3 regions of the Kitasatospora sp. NPDC091207 genome follow, and region 3 is predicted to be linked to each of the others. Evidence: riboswitches for the same ligand, from Rfam matches in the RefSeq annotation. Region 3 holds a riboswitch; each other region holds the start of a gene.

Region 1 (7,471 bases), on a different contig from region 3:
CGGGCCGGGAGGGCCACGGCGGCGCCGGCCGCGAGGGCGGGTACCAGGACGAAGAAGGTGCCGCCGAGCACCACGCTGCCCGGCTGGGGGTCGACCAGCTCCGTGACGGTGCGCAGACCGGCCGCCAGGCCGTCACGGGTGTGCACGACGGCGCGCGGGCGGGCGGTGGTGCCGGAGGTGAAGACGATCACGGCATCGGTGTCCGGGCCGGCGGTGCGCGGCGCGGGCGCGGGGGTGCGGGCGGCCGCGAGCCGGGGCGCGCAGCCGGGCAGCCGGCGGCCGAGGGTGGCGACCGGGCCGAGCGCGGCCAGCCGGGGCAGGGCGAGGTCGGCCCGGCGGGCCAGCGGTCCGGCCCAGCCGGCCACCGCCTGGGCGGCGGCGTCGGCGAGCACCAGGTCCGGCCGGGCCAGGGCGAGCCGGGCGGCCAGGACGTCCGGCCCGGCGGTCGGGTCGAGGACGGCGGTGCGCAGGCCGAGCCGGTGGGCGGCGAGCAGGACGGCGAGGGCCCGGGGGCCGGGGCGGACGGCGACGCCGAGGGTGGCCCCGCCGCCGAGGCCGCGGGCGTGCAGGGCGGCGGCGTAGCGGTCGGCGAGCTCGGCGAGTTCGCCGCGGCGGATCCGGACCCGGGTGGCGCCGGTGCGGCCCCGGCCCAGGACGGCGGGCCGGTCGGGGTGGACGGTGCGCAGGCTGTGGGCGAGCCGGTCGAGCACGGGGCCCTCCTCAACGGGGCTTCGGTCGGTGGGGTGTCGGTCGGTGGGGCTGCGGTCGGTGGGGCGGGGCAGCCCGGTGGGCCGGGTCGGCCCGCGCCGGTTCAGCGGACGTCCACCGAGCGCCGGCCCGCGCCGCGTTCCAGGTACCAGCGGGCGGTGCCGAGCACGCCGTAGGCGCGGATCCGCCGGGTGGAGTTCTGCACCACCATGTCGCGGCGGTGGACGATCGCGGTGGTGTGGCGGCGCACCCGGTTGATGAACATCCGGTCGGTGGGCGACGGCCGGCGCGGCATCCCGCCGACGGCCCGGTACAGCTCGGCGGTGATCGCCATGTTGTTGCCGGCGTGCATCCGGTACGGCGTGCGGTAGCCGTGCCGGCGGCGGTGCGCGGGCCGGATCCGGCCGAAGAACGCGCCGAGCGCGACCAGGACCAGGAACACCGCGCGCCCGGCCGGTCCGTGCTCGTCCCGCCGGGCGGTGACCCGGCCGCAGACCAGCCCGCCGCAGGCCCGCATCCCGGCCCGGGCGGCCGCCGTCCAGCCGGGCTCCGGCAGGCAGTCGGCGTCGGTGCGGGCGAGCAGGGTGGCGCCGTGCGCGATGGCGTACCGGAAGCCGGTGTCGATCGCCGAGCCGACGCCCTTCTCCGGTTCGACCAGCACCTCGACCGGGAACGGCGCCCGGGCGGCGAAGGCCCGGACCTTCGCCACGGTGGCGTCGGTGGAGCCGTTGTCGGCGACCAGCAGGGTGAACGCGCGGTCCCGCTGGGCGGCCAGGGCGGTCAGGGTGTCCTCGATCCGCGCCTCCTCCTGGTAGGCCGGGACGACCACCCACAGGTCCGTCCCGGTGTTCACTAGGCCTCCCACACCATGGTCATCAGGCTCACGCCGCCGCCGAGGCCGATCAGCAGCACCTTGTCGCCAGGGATCAGTTCCGGCTTTATTCGGTCGAGTTGGATGCCCAGTGTGGCGCTGGCGACATTTCCCAGCTCCGGCACGGTGAGCACCAGCTTCTCGGCGGGTACCCCGGTGAGCTCGACGAAGCGCTCCAGGTAGGGGACGGTCACCTGGTGCACCAGCACCCGGGCGTAGTCGTCCCAGCCGAGGCCGGTGCGGGCCGCCACCCTGGTCAGGATGGAGCCGCCGATCTCCTCGAAGACACCGCGCAACTCCTTGCCGCCGCCCCGGAAGTAGCTGTAGTCGTCGCCGCGCGGGTGGCGCGAGCCGCCGCCGGGGATGCCACCGGCCGCCCAGTGCTCGGAGGCGGTCTCGGTCTCGATGTCGAGGATGCCGCCGCGCTCGACCGCCTCGACGACCACGGCCGCGCCGGCGTCGCCGAAGGTGTACCCGGCGAAGCCGTCCCGGAAGTCGGCCGGGCCGTCCGGTGCGCGGCGCATCGCCCGGCTCGGCGTCTCGCCGGTGACCACCAGGGCGCGCCGGGCCCGGCCGGCCAGGATCATCGCGCGGGCCAGGTCGATCCCGTTGAGGAAGCTGTTGCAGGCGTTGCTGACGTCCAGGGCGTGGGCCCGGGAGCCGAGTTCGGCCTGGACGAGGTGGGCGGTCGCGGGTTCGCAGACGTCCCGGGTGGCGGAGGCGTACAGCAGCAGGTCGATGTCGCGCGGGTCCAGACCGCGGGCGTCCAGGGCGTGCCGGGCGGCTCCGACGGCCAGTGTGGAGGCGTACTCGCCCTCGGCCGCGAAGTGCCGGGTGACGATGCCGGTCGCCTTCTCGAACATCCGCTCCGGAAGCCGGAGCCGGCCGCCGGCGGTGACCTCGTCCTGGAGCTGCCGGGAGGTCAGCCGGCGGGCGGGGAGGTGGGATCCGACGGCGGTGATGCCGATCCGGGCGGTGGCTGCTGGGTGCATGCCCCCATGCTCCGGCGGGCGGGACCGCGCCCACCTGAGTACGGGTACTCAGGTGGGCGCGGGCGGCTACCCAATCGTGCCGGGGGAGGGTCTCACCCCTCGACCGGGATCTGCTGGACGGGCACCACGGCGGCCGTCGGGCCCGGCACCGCCGTCGGGCCCGGCACCGCCGTCGCCGCGTCCGCGGCCGGGCCCGACTGCTCCGGCCCGTGCAGGGTGGTGAGCAGCTGGCGGGCCAGACCGAGGCCGGTCCCGCCCATCGTGAGCGCCTTGGCGAACAGCTCGCCCACCCCCTCGGCGCCGTTGAGCAGCACCATGTGCTCGACATTGCCGAAGGACTGCGCGGCTGCCAGCACGATGTCCGGCCACTTCTCCGCCAACTCCTGGGCCACTACCGCGTCCTGGTTCTCCGCGAGGGCGGCGGCCCGGGCCTGGATGCCCGCGGCCTTGGCGAGCCCGATCGCCTTGGCCGCCTCCGCCTCCGCCAGCCCGCGGGCCTCGGCGGCCGCGGCCTCGGCCTGTCCGGTGGCCCTGGTCGCCTCGGCCTCGGCCAGCGCGCGCAGCCTGGTGGCGTCCGCCGCCGCCTCGGCCGCGACCCTGACCTGTCCGGCCTCGGCGGCGGCCTTCAGCTGAGTCTCCTGGGCGTTGGCCTGCGCGGCGGAGATCCGGGCGTCGCGGTCGGCGTCGGCCCGGGTGCGGGTCTCGTACGCCTTGGCGTCGGCGGGCTTGCGGACCTCGATCTGCAGCTGCTGTTCCTTGCGGCGCGCCTCCAGCTCGGCGACCTTCGTCTCCTGGACGACCACCTCCTGCCGGGAGGCGGCCTCGGCGAGCGGTCCGGCCTGCTCGGCCCGGGCGTTGGCGGTGTCGCGTTCGGCCTGGTACGCGGACTGCTGGATGGCGCTGTTGCGGGTCGCCTCGGCCTTGCGGGCGGCGGCCTCCTGCTCCGCCTCGGTGGCCATCCGGTCGGCCTGGGCCTGGGCGATCCGGGCGTCCCGCTGGACGGCCGCGGCGTGCGGGATGGCGAGGTTCTTGATGTAGCCGGTCGGGTCGATGATCTCCTGGATCTGCAGGGTGTCGATGATCAGCCCGAGCTTCTCCATCTCCAGCCCGGAGGCGGCCCTGGTCTCCCCGGTGAGCCGCTCGCGGTCGCGGATCATGTCCTCGACGGTGAGCCCGCCGACGATCGAGCGCAGGTGGCCGGCGAAGACGTTGTGGACCCGCTGGCTGATCAGTTTCTGCTGGTCCAGGAAGCGTCGGGCGGCATTGGCGATCGAGACGTCGTCGTCGCCGACCTTGAAGATCACCACGCCCTTGACCCGGACCGGGATGCCCTGGGTGGTGACGCACTCGACGTTCAGCTCGGCCTCGTTGAGGTCCAGCGAGAGCCGGCGGACACCTTGCAGGCCCGGCGTGACGAAAGTCCCCCGACCGGTGACGATCCGGAAGCCCAGGCCGTCCCCGACCCCCTCGGTCCGGTGCCGGGAGCCCGAGATGATCAGCGCCTCGTTGGGCTCGGCCACCCGCCACATGAGTTTGAAGAGCGTGATTCCCACCAGCAGCACCGCGGCGGCTGCCCCGATGATGACGTACACCATGGTTCAACTCCCCCTCTCGGCACATGAGATGCGCCGATTCGGATTGTCCGCCCGGTACAACCCGAAGAGAAGGGAAAGGACGTGACGGCCCGTCACAAGCCTGTCACGGGAGGACCGGTGCCACGTAGACCGTGCGCGGAGGCTGGTACTCGATCACCACCACCGGTGTCCCGACCGGCAGTCGGTCGCCCGGCACGGCGAGGTAGGCGAGGAACGCCTCCGTGCCCCGGCGTTCCGGAACGTGCACCATCACCTCGCCGACCAGCCCCGCGCCGACCGCCCCGCTGACCCGCCCCGCCAGTCCCACCATGTCGGCCAGTGTGCCACCCCGGTGGGCCGGAAGACCGGTGCGCCGAAAGGCCGGTGCCCGTCCGCCGGTCGACAGGCGGACAGGCACCGGGAACGCCCTGGGCTCAGGACCCGGCGTGCTCGCGACGGCGCCGCACCACGAGGACGGTGGCGAGGCCCACGGCCACCGCGCCGACCGCGCCGGCGGCCAGCGGGGTGGTCGAACCGGCTCCGGTGTGGGCCAGTTGGGTGCCCTGGCCGCCGGTGGCGGCGGTGCCGCCACCACCGGCCGCCGGGCTCGCCGAGGGGCTGGGGGTGCCGGTGGCGGGGACGGTCGGGCTGGTCGGGGTGGTCGTCGGGTCGGGCGTCGACGGCGTGGTGCCCGTGCCGGTCGCCTCGGTGACGGTGATGCCGCCGGAGGCGTTCGCGACGGTCCGGCAGTAGTCCCGGCCGGGCTGCTCGTACGTGAAGGAGGACTGGGCGTTCAGGGAGAAGCCCACCTTCTCCGCGACCGCGTCCCGGCCGGCGGCCAGGCGGAGCCGGAAGGTCAGCGACTCGTCCTTGGCGAGCCGGAAGGTCTGGAGCGGCACCTGGAGCCAGCTGTCACTGCCCTCGACGGGTGTCCCGGTGCTCCAGGCGCCGCCGGGGAACCTCGTCTCCGCGGTGAGGTTCCGGACACCGTGTCCGATCACCGTGAACGTGGAGCTGAACTCGGGCAGGTCGTAGCCCGTGGTGTTGCGGACGGTCACGGTGGACTCGACGGCCGGGCCGCCCTTCACCAGCGAAAGCTCGGGGTAGCCGCTGTCGTTCCAGCTGACCGGGATGGTGGCGACGGGCCGGTGGGCGAAGGTGCAGGGCTGCTCCGTCGGGCTGCCGGTCGGGGTCGGCGTGCCGGTCGGGGTGGCCGACGGTGTGGCGGTCGGCGTGTCCGTCGGTGCGGTGGTCGGCGTGGTGGTGCCCGTGGCGGTCGGTGCCGCGGTCGGGCCGGTGGTCGGGCCGGCGGTGGGCGCCGTGTTCGGTGCCGGGTCGGTGGGGTCGCCGGTCGGTCCGGTGCTCGGCGCGGCACTTCCGGACGGGTTCGAGGCGGCGGCGGCGGGCGTCGCGGTCGGATCGGCGAGCGGGGCGGCGGACGCCGCACCCAGGCCCAGGCCGAGACTCGCGGTAACGGCCGCACAGGCGGCAAGGAGGCGCGAAGTCCTCATGGTGATCCCCCCGATGGTGGCGCAGGTGTTCCGGCGACGTGCCGGTCGTGTGCGCGAACGCGTGCGCGGAGATCGTATCGTCGACGATCAAACGTTCGGGCCGGAGTCGGGTGCCGGGGGACGGACCCCCTCTGGACCAGCGGCGATCCGCTCGCTACGGTGTTGGACGTCATGCGCAGGCAACACCGCCTGCGGACACGGGAGCTCGGAGCACCGGGCTGAGAGGGCGCTGACCGGAACGTCGCTGGACGTGCCGACCGCTGCGTCGACCGCAGGAACCTGACCGGGTAATGCCGGCGTAGGGAGTAGAGGGTCTGATGACCACGTTCGATGCACAGCCGCAGTCTGCCCGGAACCAGGACGCCGGGAGCACGGGCACCGGGAGCACGGGTACCGGCTACCCGACCCCGGCCTGGCGCAAGGCCTACCGCGAAGGGTCCCGCCCCGACCTGCGCGTCCCGTACCGCGAGGTCGTCCTCACCAACGGCCGGACCGTCCCGCTCTACGACACCTCGGGCCAGTACACCGACCCCGCGTACGAGGCCGACGTGCGCCGCGGCCTGCCGCCGTTGCGCGATTCCTGGATCCGCCAGCGCGGCGACGTCGAGGAGTACGACGGCCGGGAGGCCCGCCCGGAGGACGACGGGATCAAGCACACCTCGCCGCGCGGCGGGAACCTGCGCAACCTCGACGCCGTCTTCCCCGGCCGGCCGCGCCGCCCGCTGCGCGGCCGGTCCGGCGCCTCCGTCACCCAGCTCGCCTACGCCAGGCGCGGCGTGGTGACCCCGGAGATGGAGTTCGTGGCCCTGCGCGAGGGCCTGGCCCCGGAGTACGTCCGCGCCGAGGTGGCGCGCGGGCGCGCCGTCATCCCGGTCAACGTGAACCACCCCGAGGTGGAGCCGTCGATCATCGGCACCAACTTCCTGGTGAAGATCAACGCCAACATCGGCAACTCCGCCGTCACGTCCTCGATCGAGGAGGAGGTGGAGAAGATGACCTGGGCCACCCGTTGGGGCGCCGACACCGTCATGGACCTCTCCACCGGCCGCAACATCCACACCACCCGCGAGTGGATCCTGCGCAACTCCCCGGTGCCGATCGGCACGGTGCCGCTCTACCAGGCGCTGGAGAAGGTCGACGGCCGGGCCGAGGAACTCAGCTGGGACGTCTACCGCGACACGATCGTCGAGCAGTGCGAGCAGGGCGTCGACTACATGACCGTGCACGCCGGCGTGCTGCTGCGGTACGTGCCGCTGACGGCCCGCCGCAAGACCGGCATCGTCTCGCGCGGCGGCTCGATCATGGCCGCCTGGTGCCTGGCGCACCATCAGGAGAACTTCCTCTACACCAACTTCGAGGAGCTCTGCGAGATCCTCGCGAGCTACGACGTCACCTTCTCGCTCGGTGACGGCCTGCGCCCCGGCTCGATCGCGGACGCCAACGACGAGGCGCAGTTCGCCGAGCTGCAGACGCTGGGCGAGCTCGGCCGGATCGCGCGCGAACGCGACGTCCAGGTGATGATCGAGGGCCCGGGCCACGTCCCGATGAACAAGATCCGGGAGAACATGGATCTCCAGAAGGAGATCTGCGACGAGGCGCCGTTCTACACCCTCGGCCCGCTCACCACGGACGTCGCCCCCGGCTACGACCACATCACCTCGGGCATCGGCGCCGCGATGATCGCCTGGTGGGGGACGGCGATGCTCTGCTACGTCACCCCCAAGGAGCACCTGGGCCTGCCCAACCGGGACGACGTCAAGACCGGCGTCATCACCTACAAGATCGCCGCCCATGCCGCCGACCTCGCCAAGGGCC
Region 2 (7,471 bases), on a different contig from region 3:
TGTTGCCGCCGATGGTGCAGGACTCCCAGCTGGACGGGTCCGGCGGGTAGGAGAGGCCGAACTCTGCGGCCGCCCTGGACAGTTCCGCGTTCACCACACCGGGCTCGACCACCGCGATCCGGTTCACCGGGTCGATCTCCAGGATGCGGTTCATCTTCACCATCGACAGCACGACGCAGCCGTCGACGGCGTTGGCCGCACCGGAGAGCCCGGTCCGGGCGCCCTGCGGCACCACCGGCACCCGCAGCTCGGTGGCGGTCCGCAGGACGTGCCGCACCTGTTCGACCGTCTCCGGGAAGACCACCACGGCGGGGGTGCCGGCCGCGCAGAAGCCCGCCATGTCGTGGCTGTAGGCGGCCATCACATCCGGGTCCATCACCAGGGCCCCGGGCGGGAGACCCGGTGCCAGTCGGTCCGTCAGATCACTCATCGCCGCCTCCGATCGCCGCCCGGCGCGCGTCTCCCCGGTCGCACGCCGCCGGTCGTACGGCCGTCGCGCCGCACGCCGTCCAGTCGTACGAGATCGAGCCGTCCGCCGCCCGTCACCTCTGTTCGCACTCTGCCTCGCCGTCGCACGACCGGCAAGTACGCCGCTCCGGCCCCGGGGGCGCGGCCGGCCGGAACGGGCGCCGCCCCGGGAGCGTCGGCGGGCATGACTGCGCTGCTCATCGCCGCGCCCGCCGACGCGGGGCCCTGCCGCCACTCGTCCGGCTACGGACGGACCACCGGCTCCTGGAACTCCGTCACCCAGTCCGCCGGCGAATCCGGGCACTCCAGGTACAGCTCCCGCGCGTACCCCGTGGAGCGGTAGCCGTTCTCGTCGATGAACCGGGCCAGCGTCTGGAACGCGCCCAGTGCGTCGTCCATCGGCCCCCGGTGCACGATGGTCGCCGCCTCCGCGATCTCCGGCAGGTCGACCACGTCGAAGCCGCGGCCCCCGGACACCGCCGCCCCGACCGGGACGGCCACCCGGATCAGCACCGTGCCGTCCCCCTCCGGCGTGTCCTCGTACCGGGCCACCGACGGCCCGGCCTCCGCCACCCCGGCCTCCGCCAGCCGACGGCAGAGCTCCCCGAACAGCGGGCCGATCACCGGTCCGATGTCCTCTGGCTCATAGCTGCGCGCGACCGCGGTCAGCTCCGCCGCCCGGACCGACGGCACCCGCTTCACCACGACGTCCTGTGCAGGCATGGTTCCCTCACTCTCGATCGTCCGGAGCCTCGCCTCGACCCGGGTCAGCCGCTGGGCGTCCGCCGCCATCGCGGCGGCCAGCTCGGCCTGCCGCAGCCGCAGCATCCCGCGCAGCTCGGTCACGTCCAGCCGCTCGTCCAGGACAGCCCCCACCTGCTGCAAGGTGAAGCCGAGGTCCTTGAGGGCGATGACGCGGTTGAGTCGGGCGAGCTGGGCGGCCTCGTAGCAGCGGTACCCGCTGACCGGGTCGACACGGGCCGGGCGCAACAGCCCGATCGCGTCGTAGTGACGCAGCATCCGGACCGACACCCGGCCGTGCTTGGCGAAGTCTCCGATGTTGAACATGATGCCTCCAGTGCAGACCCTCACACCGTGTCATGGTCAAGCACCGGCGCCCACGGCCGGGCCCGCGGCCCGCCCCGGCCGCCCGTCAGTCCGGCCGCCCGTCAGTCCGGCCGCCCGTCAGTCCGTGACGTCGAACCCGCGCCGCGCCCCCAACTCCCGCAGACTGCGTTGACCGGGGATGCCGTTGGCGTCCGACCCCGCGTAGCCGAGGCTGCGCTGGAAGTCCGCGTAGGCCTGCACGGACCTGCTGCCGAGCGAGCCGTCCACCCAGCGCTGCTCCAGGTACCCCTCGTCGGCCAGCGCCTGTTCGACGATCCGGACCTCACCTCCGTAGGTCTGGTGGCCCTGCTCGGCACCCGGGTCCGTCCGGGCCGCCGTGACGATGTGGGCCAGCGAGACGCGGCGCGGCGAGGGCAGCCGGCCGAGCAGCCGGCGCAGCGAGTCCACCCCCGGGACACCGTCCGCGTCACTGCCCGAGTAGCCCAGACTACGTTGGTAGTCCTGGTAGTTGAGGGTGTCGGCGTCACGCCAGTCCTCGTCCGGACCGGCCGTGTAGTGCGAGCCGTGCCCGGCCGCCACCAGCGCCTCGCCCACCTCGCGGACCTGCGGCCCGTGCGCGCCGTAGCCGTACTCCAGCCCGTTGATCGTCACCCGGTTCCGGGCCGGCCCGGAGTCCGACCGCGGCGGCGGCAACGGGGCACCGCCCCCACCGGCGACGATGCCGGGCAGGACGACGGTGTGGAACTGCCGCACCCGGGCGTCACCGGGGCAGGCCGTGCCGCCGTCCGACCACTCCGGGAACAGCCGGTGGAAGCCGAAGCCCGGATCGTCCGCCGTGCGGCAGACCCGCGCCGGGATGCCGTGCTGCCGGTGCAGCCAGACCCCCAGCGCGATCAGCGCGGCGACCTGCGCGTCCGTCCACGGGTCGGTGCTCTGGTCGTCGCTGGCCGACTCGATGCTCACCGCTCCGGTGCCGTCGGCCCTGCGGTTGGCCGCCATATTGGCGTCCGCCCGGGTCTCGGTGCCGATGAACTGGCCCACACTGCCGTCGTAGCCGACCCCGAAGTGCGACTCCAGATTGGTCGAGTCCCGCCAGTACTCGTAGATTCGGCGCGGCGCCCACGGCGCCGCGATGCTGTGGAAGATCACCTGCGTCGGCACGATCGCCGGCTGCTCGTCCGACTCGGGCTGAAGCTCCAGCTTCTCAGCGCCGGGGTACCAGGCCATCCGTCTCTCCTCGCCGGGCCCAGGGCAGTCCGCCCCTTACCCCCGGCACACGAACCCTCAGCTCCCCACGAGGACGCCTCCGCCCCAAACCCCCCGTTCAGGTGAACTCGCCCCGGAAACGCGGAAGGCGGGTGCCGGAAGCTTCCGGCACCCGCCTTGAGCAGATGGTTCTCCAACCAGCGGAGAGCGTGGGATTCGAACCCACGGTACGGGGTCACCGCACGACAGTTTTCAAGACTGTTCCCTTAGGCCGCTCGGGCAGCTCTCCAGGCGGAGGTCAGCCTAACGGGTCCGACGGGGTTCGGTGCACCCGTTTCCGGGCGGGCTCAGTCGCCGACGCGCTCCGCGAGGGTGACCTTGGTGGTGAGGGTCTGGCCGTTGCGGGTGTACTCGACGTCGACGGTCTCGCCGGGCTTGTGCGTCCAGATCTTGCTGACCAGGGCGGGGCCGTTCTCGATCGGGCTGCCGCCGAGCTTGGTGATGACGTCGCCGGGCTTGAGACCGGCCTTGTCGGCGGCGCCGCCGGGGGTGACGGCCGGGGTGCCCTGGATGTCGCGGGTCTGGATCTGCGCGCCGTCGCCCTTGTAGTCGTCGTTGCGCAGGACGTCCAGCTTGGCGTAGACCGGCTTGCCGGTCTTGATCAGCGTCTCGGCGACCCACTTGGCCTGGTTGATCGGGATGGCGAAGCCCAGGCCGATGCTGCCGGCCCGGCCGGTGCTGGACGTGTTGGACTGGATCGCCGAGTTGATGCCCATCACCGCGCCGCCGGCGTCCAGCAGCGGGCCGCCGGAGTTGCCGGGGTTGATGGAGGCGTCGGTCTGCAGGGCGTTCATGTAGGAGGACTGCGCGCCGGTCTCGTCGCCGGAGGCGACCGGACGGTCCTTGGCGCTGATGATGCCGGTGGTGACGGTGGACTCCAGGCCGTACGGCGCGCCGATGGCGATCGTGGAGTCGCCGACGTTGACCTTGTCGGAGTCGGCCAGCGGAAGCGGCGTCAGCTTGTCCTTGGGCGGGCTGTCGAGCTTCACCACGGCGACGTCGTAGCCCTCGGCGCGGCCGAGCACCGAGGCGTTGTAGGAGCTGCCGTCGGCGAACTTGACGGTCAGTTTGCCGCCGTTGGAGGCGGGCGCGACGACGTGGTTGTTGGTGAGGATGTGGCCCTCGGTGTCGAAGACGAAGCCGGTGCCGGTGCCGGACTCGCCGTTGCCCTGCGCCTTGATGGTGACGACGCTGGGCAGCGCCTTCTGCGCGATGCCCGCGACGGAGCCGGGGGCGGGCTCGTTCTTCTGGGTGTTGTTCGCCTGGACGGTGGTGCTCCTGTGGTCGTCCGAGGCGGAGAAGCGGCCACCGTCGCGGTCCGCGACGGTGACGCCGAGCGCGCCGCCGGCCACACCGGCGACCAGGGCGACGGCCGCGATCAGCGCGATCAGGCCGCCGCGCTTCTTGCGCGGGCCGCCGGGCTCGGGGGCGCCGGGGTACTCGGCCGGGTAGCCGAGCGGTCCGCCCGGGTAGCCCGGGCCGCCCGGGCCGCCGGGCGGGGCGTCGTGGGCGCCCCAGCCGCCGAGCGGCTGGCCGGCGCCGAACGGGTGGTGCGCGGCCGGCGCGGGGTGCGCGGCCGGGGCGCCGTACGGGTCGTGGGCCGCCACCGCGACCGGGGTGCCCGGGGTGGCGTACGGGTTGGCGACCGGCGCGGCGGCGGGGGCCGCCACCGGGGCCGCGGGCGCGGCCGGCACGGGCGGCAGCACCGGCGGAGGTGCGTCGATGTACCCGGCCTCGGCCGCGACCGGCGCGGGAGCCGGAGCCGCGACCGGTTCGGCCGGAGCGGCGGGCGCCGGCTCCGGGGCGCCGACCTTGCTGAACGCCAGCGTCGGCGTGAACCCGCCGGACTCCGGTGTGGCCGGGGCGGCGGGCGCCGGACCGTCATGAGCGGGACCCACGACCCCCTGGCCGTCGGAGGGCTGCTCCCCCTGTGGCCCGGTGGGCCCAACCTCGCGCTCGGTGCTCACGGACGACCTCCATAGCTGACAGGACCAACGACCATAGTTTTTCGCACACTCGATTCGATTGCCGTAAGGACCCCTCTGAAGAAGTCATAAGAATCCTTAGCCCGGCCCGACAACGGCCCCCTCCGGCGCCCCCCGACCAGCCGCCGGCCGGCCCCGGGCAGGACCCTCAGGACGCCCCGCTGAACACCCCTCGGGGCACGCCCCGCGCGTCCCGCGATGCGGACCGCCCGACGCCTGGCCTTGGCGTTCACCCCCGCGCCGGTTAGCCTGTCGCTCAAAACTGACACGCGGGAGCTTGGACCCACCAGGCTGAGAGTGCGCCGGTCGACCGTACGCCACGGCATCCGTGGACGGACCGTCGAGGGGGCGCAGACCGCCGGAACCTGTCCGGGTAATGCCGGCGTAGGGAGTATCGGCCATGCCGCCTGCTTCGCCATCCTCTTCTTCGGGCGCGCCCGCGTCCAAGGATTTCCCCGAGTCGTCCACCGCTCCTTCCGACGTCGCCGACGGCGCACCCGGTTCCACGGGCACCGCCACCGCCGTGCTGGACCACCCGGAGCGGACCGACCGGGTCGAGGCCCCGTTCGTCCTGGACACCGAGCCGCCGCGCACGCTGCGCTTCCGGGACCACTTCGCGCTCTGGATGAACCTCGGCGTCAGCCTGATCGGCTTCACCACCGCCGCCACCGTGCTCGGCGCGCCGGGCAGCGAGCTGTCGCTGGCCGCCGCCGTGACCGCGATCGCCGTCGGCACCGTGGTCGGCACCGCGATGCTCGGCGTGGCCGCGCTGATCGGGGCCCGGACCGGCGCACCGGCGATGGCCAACCTGCGCGGGCTGTTCGGGACGAAGCTCTCCTACGTGCCGACGGTGCTGAACATCGTCCAGTGCATCGGCTGGGGCGTGTACGAGCTGCTGGTCATCGCGATGGGCGCGCAGACGGTGGCGCACACCGAGGGCTACCGCTGGGTCTTCGTCGTGCTGGCGGGCGCGGTGACCACCGCGCTGACCATCTGGCCGCTCGGCGCCATCGCGGTACTGCGCCGCTTCGTCGCCGCCGCCGTCGCGGTGGCGATGGTGTACTTCACCGTCCAGCTGGGCCGGGGCGGCGTGTCCGACCCGGGCGCGGGCAACTGGCACGGCTTCCTCCGGGCCACCGACGCGATGATCGCGGTGTCGATCTCCTTCGTCCCGCTGGCCGCCGACTACACCCGGCACTCGCGCACCGCCCGCTCCGCGTTCTGGGGCAGCTTCTCCGGCTACACCGTCGCCCAGGTCTGGTGCTACGTGCTCGGCCTGGTCGCGCTGCTGCAGGCCGACGGCGACGCCACCCGGATCTTCGACTCCTTCCTGGGCGTCTGGGCCGGCTGGCTCTTCCTGCTGGTACTGGTGCTGCGCGAGACCGACCAGTCCTTCGCCAACGTTTACTCGACCGCGATGTCGGTCCACAACCTGCTGCCGAAGGTGGACCGCCGGGTGCTGACCGGCGGCACCGGTCTGCTGATCACCGTGCTGGCGCTGCAGATCACCGAGTTCACCGATTCCTACTACGCCTTCCTGGGCCTGATCGGCTCGGTGTTCGTGCCGATGTTCGCGGTGCTGGCGGTCGACTACTTCCTCGGTGCCGGACGGCGCGGCTGGAACCTCGCCGCCGACGCGCCGTCCCGCTGGCTGATGCTGCTGCCCTGGGCGCTCGGCTTCGCCGTCTACCAGGTGATCGCGCCGACCGCGATCGCCGGCTGGTGGACGGACTTCTGGACGTCCGTCCAGGAGGCGCTGCACTTCACGCCCCAGGAGTGGACCTCGGCCTCGCTGTTCGGCTTCCTGGTGCCGGCCCTGGCCACCTGGGCGCTCACCCCGCTCACCCGGCGCACCACCGCGGCCTGACCCGACCGGCCCGACCGGCCCCGGGCCGAACAACCGCGCACCGCGCACTGCGCACCGCGGCGAAGACGGCCCCGCAGGTTGGGGTCGTCTTCGCCTCGGTGTCACTTCCGCCGCCTATCGTGGACGGCGTGACCAGCCCCGACCTCTCCCCGGCGGCGGCGCGCACCGCGCCGTCCGTCCAGGTGATCGCCCACCGCGGTTCCTCGCACGCCCTGCCCGAACACACGCTGGCGGCCTATCGCCGGGCGCTCGACGAGGGCGCGGACGCGGTCGAGTGCGACGTCCGGGTGACGGCCGACGGGCATCTGGTCTGCGTGCACGACCGCCGGATCGGCCGGGTCTCGGACGGCCGCGGCACGGTCTCCTCGATGACGCTGGCCCAGTTGGAGGCGCACGACTTCGGCGCCTGGAAGACGGGCGAGCCGAGCCGGGACCCGGCCCTGCGCGGCGTCCTGCGGCTGGAGAGCCTGCTGGAGCTGGTCACCGACTGCGGACGCCCGGTGGACCTGGCGATCGAGACCAAGCACCCGGTCCGTTTCCGCGGCCGGGTGGAGGCCGAGCTGCTGCGGATGCTCGACCGGTTCAAGATCGGTGGGACGCCGGAGGGCGACCGCCCGCAGGCCCGGATCATGAGCTTCTCCTCGCTGGCCCTGGCCAGGGTGGCCGCTGCCGCCCCGGAGTACCCGCGGGTGTTCCTGTTCGAGCGGACGCTGCCCCTGCAGGGCCGGCTGCGGCCCGGCGCCGCGCTGCCGGGCGGGGCCCGGATCGCCGGCCCGGGCATCGACCTGGTGCGGGCCAGGCCCCGGCTGGTGACGCG
Region 3 (7,471 bases):
TCTCCGCCACCTGCTGCCCGGCCACCGGCGAGCTGCTGATCACCGAGCCCTCCGGCACGGTGTCGTGGTACGTCTCGGTGACACTGCCGCGGGCGAGCTGGGCCCCGGCCAGGGCGGCGGCGGCCTGCTCGGCGGGCCGGCCCACCAGGTCGGGCACGGCGATCCGCTTCGGCCCCCGGGAGACGGTGACGGCGACGGTGTCGCTCTTGCGGGCCCGCGCGCCGACCCCGGGGTCGGTGGAGATGACCTGTCCGGCCGGGACGCTCTCGCTGTACACCTCGGTGAACCGCCCGTGCATCCCCGCGCCGTCCAGGACCCGCTGCGCCTCGGCGCGGTCCTTGCCGATCACGCCGGGCACCGTCGCGTACAGCGCGCCGGAGAGCGCGTAGGTGGTGCCGCCGACCAGCAGCACCACGGCCGTCAGGACGCTCGTCCAGATCAGCGGCTTGCGCGGGAGGCGGCGCCACCGGCCCGGGCGCCGGGTGCGCACCGGCGGCGGCTCGTCGTAGGGGCGCGGCTCGGTGAGCAGCTGCTCCATCACCTCCGGCGGGACGTCCAGCACACTGGTGCGCTCGACCGGGGGCGCCGCGACGGCCGGCCGGATCACCGAGGTCGGCTCGCTGGTCGGGTACCGCGGGCTGGGCCGGGTGGAGGCCGGCGGCTCGGCGTCCAGCTGGGTCGGGGTGAGCGCGCGGCGGACCCGCTGGAGGGCGGCCAGCAGCTCGACCGCGTCGTACGGGCGGGCCCGCGGGTCGCGCGCGCAGGCCCCGGCCACTATCGCGTCCAGTTCGGGGACGACGCTCGGCACGGTCAGCGAGGGCGCCGGGACGTCCTCGTGCAGGTGGCGGTACATGACCTGGACCGGGTTCTCGCCGGTGTGCGGGCGGTGGCCGGTGAGCATCTCGTACAGCAGGATGCCGGCCGCGTAGACGTCCACCCGCTGGTCCGTCCCGGCGCCGGGACGGATCTGTTCGGGGGCCAGGTAGGAGACGGTGCCGAGGACGGTGCCGGTGGTCGCGGTGCCGGAGCTCGCCGCGCCGTCGCCAGCGTTCAGTACCCGGACCAGGCCGAAGTCGGCGACCTTGACCAGGCCGCCGTCGGTGATCAGCACGTTCTCCGGCTTGACGTCGCGGTGCACCAGGCCGGCCCGGTGGGCGGCGCCGAGTGCGGCGAGCACCGGCTCCAGGATGTCCAGGGCGGCCCGGATGGACAGGGCACCCCGGTCGCGGAGCAGGTCGCGCAAGGTCCCGCCGGGCACGTACTCCATCGCGAGGAACACGTTGGCGCCGTCCGCGCCCTGGTCGAAGACATTGACCACATTGGGGTGCGCGAGCCGGGCCACCGCCTTGGCCTCGCGGATGAACCGGCCGGTGAAGTCCTGGTCGCCGGCGAGCGAGGGGTGCATCACCTTGACCGCCACGACCCGGTCGAGCCGGGTGTCGGTGCCCCGGTAGACGGTGGACATCCCGCCGGCCGCGATGCGCTCCTCGACCCGGTACCGGCCGTCGAGCAGAGTACCGATCAGCGGGTCGTGCAGTGCCATGTCCACCTGGCGAGTCTAGGGCCCGGGGCCGGTACCGGCCCCGGGAGACACCGCTCCCGGGGCGGTCTGTGCCCGGCCTGTGACACCGCCGGGGCGCCGCCGGCTCAGAACGCCGGGCGCTCGCGGGTGTCCAGATCGGCCCGCCCGGCCATCGCCGAGGAGGCCTCGGCGTGGAAGCGGCGCGGGATCCGGCCGGCCCGGTGGGCGAGCCGGCCGGCCTCGACGGCGTGCCGCATCGCGTCGGCCATCAGCACCGGCTCCTGGGCCCGGGTCACCGCCGAGGCCAGCATCACCGCGGCGCAGCCCAGCTCCATCGCCAGGGCCACGTCCGAGGCGGTGCCGGCGCCCGCGTCCAGGATCACCGGGACGCGGGCGCTCTCCACGATCAGCTGGAAGTTGTGCGGGTTGCGGATGCCCAGGCCGGAGCCGATCGGTGAGCCCAGCGGCATGATCGCCGCACAGCCGACGTCCTCCAGCTTCCGGGCCAGCACCGGGTCGTCGTTGGTGTAGGGGAGGACGGTGAAGCCGTCGTCGACCAGCGTCTCGGCCGCGTCCAGCAGCTCGATCGGGTCGGGCAGCAGGGTCCGTTCGTCGGCGATGACCTCCAGCTTCACCCAGTCGGTGCCGAGCGCCTCGCGGGCCAGCCGGGCCGTCAGCACGGCCTCGCCGGCGGTGTAGCAGCCGGCCGTGTTGGGCAGCACCCGGATGCCGTTGCGGGTCAGCACGTCCAGCACGGAACCCTGGGTGGTGGCGTCGACCCGGCGCATCGCCACGGTGGTCAGCTCGGTGCCGGAGACCCGCAGCGCCTGCTCCAGGACCTCCAGGCTGGGGGCGCCGCCGGTGCCCATGATCAGGCGCGAGCCGAAGGCCGTCCCGGCGATGGCGAACACGTCGTCGGCCATGGTCAGCCCCCCTGGACGGCGGTGAGGATCTCGACCCGGTCGCCCGCGGCCAGCCGCGTCAGGGGCCAGGAACCGCGCGGCACCACGGCCTCGTTGAGCGCGGCGGCGACACCGGAGTTGGCCCGGCTGAGGGTGGTCACCACCTCGGCCAGGGTGGTGGCGGCGGGTACCCGTCGGGGTTCGCCGTTGACGGTGAGTTCGATCTCGCTCATGCGGGGACCTTCGTGGTGAAGCGGGTGGGGGAGAACGGCTCGGCGAGCGCGGGCGTGCTGCCGGTGGCCAGGTACTCGGCGACCAGGTCGGCCGTCACCGGGGTGAGCAGGACGCCGTTGCGGTAGTGGCCGGTGGCGGCGACCAGACCGGGCAGGGCGGTCGGCCCGAGCAGCGGCGCGTTGTCCGGCGAGCCCGGGCGCAGCCCGGCGGAGGTCTCCACCAGCGGCAGCTCGGTGATACCGGGGACCACCTCGTGGGCGTCGCGCAGCAGCTCGTACACCCCGCCGGCGGTGACGGTGGTGTCGTAGCCCTGCTCCTCGCTGGTCGCGCCGATCACCAGCTCGCCGTTCTCCCGCGGTACCAGGTAGAGGTGCTGGCCGCGCACCACCGCGCGGACGTTGCGGGAGAGGAACGGGCGGTAGGCCGGGGGGATCCGCAGCCGCAGGATCTGGCCCTTCACCGGGCGGATCGCCGGCAGCACGCCCTCGGGCAGGCCGGGCAGCAGATGGCTGCGGGGGCCGGCCGCGAGCACGGTCCGGTCGGCGGTCAGGGTCCGCGCGTCGCCCAGCCGGACGCCGACGGCCCGGCCGTCCTCGACCAGCAGCTCGGTGGCCTCGGCGCGGTGCAGCCGGACGCCCGCCCGCTCACAGGCGAGGACCAGGGCCTTGGCCAGCCGACGGCCGTCCACCTGGTGGTCCTCGGTGACGTGCAGGCCGCCGCGCACGCCCGGGGCGAGCATCGGCTCCAGCTTGCGGGCCTCCCGGCCGGTCAGCCACCGCGAGTCGAGGCCGAGCCGCCGGTGGAAGGCGTGCAGCTCGCGCAGCTCCTCGCGGTCGTCGGAGTCGAGGGCGACGGCCAGGGTGCCGCACCGGCGGTAGCCGGTGTCCTGGCCGCCGGAGGCCTCGGTGAGCTCGGCGGCGAAGGCCGCGTAGCGCTCGTTGGAGGCCATGCCGAGGCGCAGCAACGGCTCCTCGCCGTACTGGAGCTCGGTCACGGGGGCGAGCATGCCGGCCGCGACCCGGGCGGCGCCGCCGCCCGGGTCCGGGTCGACCACCGCGATGTCCCGCAGCCCCAGCCGGGCCGCCCGCCAGGCGACGGCGAGGCCGATGATGCCGCCGCCGACGACCAGCACGTCGGCGTGGGTTCCTGCTGCCAAGCGTGTCAAAGTCGCTGCTCTCCCTTCGCCGGTATGACCCGGATCAGGTTCGGACGGTCGCAGGCCGTGTCAGCCCGCCTCTCAGCCCGGTCCGCCGGGCTCCCGTGATGGTGCCCCCACCATAACTCCGGGGGTCATCGCCGCTGAAGGCGCGTACGAGGGGTGGACGGCGGGGTGGGCGGCGGGGCCGGGGTGGGGTGGCGGACGGCCCTCCGGCGCCCCCGGCGGGCGCCAGTACAGTGACGGGCGTGGCAGAGCTGAGCGGGACGGATCAGGCGGTCGTGGTCGGGGCGGGGCTGGCCGGGGCGCACTGCGCCGCGGGCCTGCGGCAGGGCGGGTGGCGGGGGCGGATCGTCCTGGTCGGCGAGGAGCCGCACCCGCCGTACGACCGGCCGCCGCTCTCCAAGGAGGTGCTGCTCGGCAAGGCCGACGCCACCCCGCTCGACCTGGACTTCGCCCGGCTGGGCGTCGAGCTGCTCACCGGCCGCCGCGCCACCGGGCTCACCCCCGGCGTGCTGCGCACCGACGGCGGGGACCTGCCGTACGACTCCCTGGTGATCGCCACCGGCGCGGCCCCGCGCGCCCTGCCCGGAGCCGAGCGGGCCCACCTGCTGCACACCCTGGACGACGCGCTGGCGCTGCGTGCCCTGCTCCGCCCGGGCCTGCGCCTGGTGCTGGTCGGCGCCGGCTGGATCGGCGCCGAGGTGGCCACCGCCGCCCGGGCGGCCGGGTGCGAGGTCACCGTCGTGGAGGCCGGCCCGGCGCCCGTCCCCGGCGTGCTGCCGGCCGGGATCGGCCACGCGATGGCGGCCTGGTACGCGGAGGCCGGCGTGGAGCTGCGCTGCGGGGTGGGGGTCGCCGCGGTCGAGGCCGGCGCGGTGCTGCTGGCGGACGGCTCCCACCTGCCCGCCGACGAGGTCGTGGTCGGCATCGGGGCCCGCCCGGCCACCGGCTGGCTGGCCGGCTCCGGAGTCGCGCTGGACGAGGCCGGCGCCGTCCTGGTGGACGAGCGGCTGCGCACGAACCTGCCCGGCGTCTACGCGGCCGGCGACTGCGTGAGCTACCCGTCGGTCCGGGCCGGCGCCCGGTTGACCGTCCAGCACTGGGACCACGCGCTGCAGTCCGGCGGGGCGGCCGCCGCCGCCGTGCTCGGCGCGGACCTGCCGTACGACCCGGTTCCGTACTTCTGGTCGGAGCAGTTCGGTCGGATGGTTCAGTACGCCGGGCGGCACGGCGAGGGCGAACAGCTGATCCGGCGCGGCTCCCCGCAGGACCCGTCCTGGGCGGTGCTGTGGCTGCGCGACGGCGTGCTGAGGGCCCTGCTGACCGTGGACCGCCCGCGCGATCTCACCCAGGGCCGCCGGCTGGTCGAGCGCGCCGCGGTGCTCGATCCGGTCCGGGCGGCGGACCCGGCGGTGGCGCTGAAGTCGGCCGTCGCGGGGTAGTCCGGACGGACGCCTGGTGCGCGGCGGGCCGTGGAGGTGGCAGTCTGGTGACGTGAGTGAGATCGAAAGCAAGATTGAGTCCCTGGTCACCGAGTGGATGTACCTGCCCGACATCTCGGAGCAGTGGGGGGTCCGGGTCACCGAGGTGCGTGACCTGGTCAAGCACGGCGGGCTGATCGCCGTCCGGCGCGGTCCGAACAAGTCGCTCCAGGTACCGGCCGCGTTCATCGACGGCCCGGGGCTGGTCAAGCACCTGTCCGGCACGCTGACGGTGCTGCGCGACTGCGGGTACAACGACGTGGAGATCCTGGAGTGGCTCTTCACCGAGGACCCGTCGCTGCCCGGCAGCCCGATCCAGGCGCTTCAGGAGAACCGCGGCACCGAGGTGAAGCGCCGCGCCCAGGCGATGCTGATCTGATGGCGGCGGACACACCGCGCCGGCGGCTCGCCGACGCCCGGCTGTACCTCTGCACCGACGCCCGCCGCGAACAGGGAGACCTCGCGGACTTCCTGGACGCGGCGCTGGCCGGCGGGGTGGACATCGTCCAGCTCCGCGACAAGGGCTTGGAGGCCAAGCAGGAGCTGGCGGCCCTGGAGGTCTTCGCCGACGCCTGCCGCCGCCACGGGAAGCTGCTCGCCGTCAACGACCGCGCCGACGTCGCGCACGCGGCCCGGCCGGACGTGCTGCACCTCGGGCAGGACGACCTGCCGGTGCTGGCCGCCCGGGCGATCCTCGGCGGGGACGTGCTGATCGGGCGCTCCTGCCACGCCGAGTCCGAGGTGGACGCGGCGGTCGCCGAGCCCGGTGTGGACTACTTCTGCACCGGCCCGGTCTGGCCCACCCCGACGAAGCCGGGCCGCCACGCGCCCGGCCTCGGCCTGGTCTCCTACGCGGCGGGGCGGACCACCGACCGGCCGTGGTTCGCCATCGGCGGCATCGGCCTCGACAACCTGGACGAGGTGCTGGCGGCCGGTGCGAGCCGGGTCGTGGTGGTGCGCGCCATCACGGCGGCGGACGACCCGAAGGCGGCGGCCGCCGCCTTCGCCCGGCGGTTGCGCGCGCTCTGACCGGACGGCCGCCGCCGTCCCCGGTACTTCCCGGTCCGCCCGTTTTCGGACAGGTGGATCAGTACTTGCGGACGGTGGCGGCCTCGGCCAGCGCCAGCAGCACCTCGCGGGCCCGCTCGTCGGCCAGCGGCGCCGCCGCCAGCGCGGCCAGCGACTGCCGCATCAGCTCCTCGATCCGCCGCTCCACCCGCTCGGGCGCGCCGCTGCGCCCGACCAGCTCGCGCAGCCGGGCCACCTCCTCGGGTGCCAGGTCCGGCGCGCCGAGCCGTTCGTCCAGGTGACGGGCGTCGGCGGCGGGCAGCCCCCGCATCGCGTGCGCGACCAGCAGCGTCCGCTTGCCCTCGCGCAGGTCGTCGCCGGCGGGCTTGCCGGTGACCGCGGGGTCCCCGAAGACGCCGAGCAGGTCGTCCCGCAGCTGGAACGCCTCGCCCAGCGGCAGGCCGAACGCCCCGTACGCCTCGACCAGCTCCGGACCGGCGCCCGCCAGCAGCGCGCCGACCTGCAACGGCCGCTCGATCGTGTACTTGGCCGACTTGTAGTGCAGCACGGTCTGCGCCCGGTCCAGCGCGCCCTCGTCGGTGGAGTCGCCGGCGACCGGCTCCAGGACGTCCAGGTACTGGCCGACCATGACCTCGGTGCGCATCAGGTCGAACGCCGGCTTGGCGGCCAGCACGGCGGCCGGCTCCAGTCCCGAGCGCAGGAACAGCTCGTCGCACCAGATCAGCAGCAGGTCACCGAGCAGCACCGCCGCCGAGGCGCCGAACTGCTCGCGGTCGCCGCGCCAGCCGCTCGCGCGGTGCAGCGCCTCGAAGCGCCGGTGGACGGAGGGCAGGCCGCGCCGGGTGTCGCTGCGGTCCATCAGGTCGTCGTGGACCAGCGCGCTGGCCTGCAGCAGCTCCAGGGCGGCCGCGGCGTGCGCGATGCCCTCGCCGCGGCCGCTGCCGCCGGCGCCGCGCCAGCCCCAGTAACAGAACGCCGGGCGCAGCCGCTTGCCACCGTCCAGCAGGAAGTCCCGCAGTGCCTCGACGGCGGGTGCCAGCTGCGGGGAGATCTTCCCCAGCAGGGCCGACTGGCCGTCCATGAACCCCGCGAGGGCGGCGTTGACGCGCTCGCGCACGTCCTCCACGTCAATCGGGTTGGCCGG

The links. A riboswitch is a leader RNA that binds a small molecule or an ion and turns the genes downstream of it on or off. The one in region 3 is predicted to bind thiamine pyrophosphate.
Region 1: linked by a shared signal. The riboswitch ahead of thiC (phosphomethylpyrimidine synthase ThiC) and the one ahead of thiO (glycine oxidase ThiO) in region 3 are both predicted to bind thiamine pyrophosphate.
Region 2: linked by a shared signal. The riboswitch ahead of ACIQTO_RS01255 (purine-cytosine permease family protein) and the one ahead of thiO (glycine oxidase ThiO) in region 3 are both predicted to bind thiamine pyrophosphate.

The regions. Positions count from the first base shown of each region.
Region 1 covers NZ_JBIVVS010000001.1:24,925-32,395, reverse strand. The annotation lists gene ACIQTO_RS00170 (class I adenylate-forming enzyme family protein) at 1-710, opposite strand, end outside; gene ACIQTO_RS00165 (glycosyltransferase) at 812-1,561, opposite strand; gene ACIQTO_RS00160 (3-oxoacyl-ACP synthase III family protein) at 1,561-2,571, opposite strand; gene ACIQTO_RS00155 (SPFH domain-containing protein) at 2,664-4,166, opposite strand; gene ACIQTO_RS00150 (hypothetical protein) at 4,270-4,476, opposite strand; gene ACIQTO_RS00145 (LPXTG cell wall anchor domain-containing protein) at 4,580-5,656, opposite strand; TPP riboswitch at 5,844-5,978, shown strand; gene thiC (phosphomethylpyrimidine synthase ThiC) at 5,974-7,471, shown strand, end outside.
Region 2 covers NZ_JBIVVS010000001.1:279,949-287,419, reverse strand. The annotation lists gene ACIQTO_RS01280 (FAD-binding oxidoreductase) at 1-430, opposite strand, end outside; gene ACIQTO_RS01275 (MerR family transcriptional regulator) at 712-1,536, opposite strand; gene ACIQTO_RS01270 (peptidoglycan-binding protein) at 1,654-2,763, opposite strand; tRNA gene ACIQTO_RS01265 (tRNA-Ser) at 2,944-3,031, opposite strand; gene ACIQTO_RS01260 (S1C family serine protease) at 3,090-4,769, opposite strand; TPP riboswitch at 5,047-5,195, shown strand; gene ACIQTO_RS01255 (purine-cytosine permease family protein) at 5,188-6,654, shown strand; gene ACIQTO_RS01250 (glycerophosphodiester phosphodiesterase family protein) at 6,783-7,471, shown strand, end outside.
Region 3 covers NZ_JBIVVS010000002.1:415,330-422,800, reverse strand. The annotation lists gene pknB (Stk1 family PASTA domain-containing Ser/Thr kinase) at 1-1,543, opposite strand, end outside; gene ACIQTO_RS06550 (thiazole synthase) at 1,648-2,445, opposite strand; gene thiS (sulfur carrier protein ThiS) at 2,448-2,657, opposite strand; gene thiO (glycine oxidase ThiO) at 2,654-3,814, opposite strand; TPP riboswitch at 3,818-3,930, opposite strand; gene ACIQTO_RS06535 (NAD(P)/FAD-dependent oxidoreductase) at 4,054-5,259, shown strand; gene ACIQTO_RS06530 (Rv2175c family DNA-binding protein) at 5,312-5,677, shown strand; gene thiE (thiamine phosphate synthase) at 5,677-6,327, shown strand; gene ACIQTO_RS06520 (polyprenyl synthetase family protein) at 6,386-7,471, opposite strand, start outside.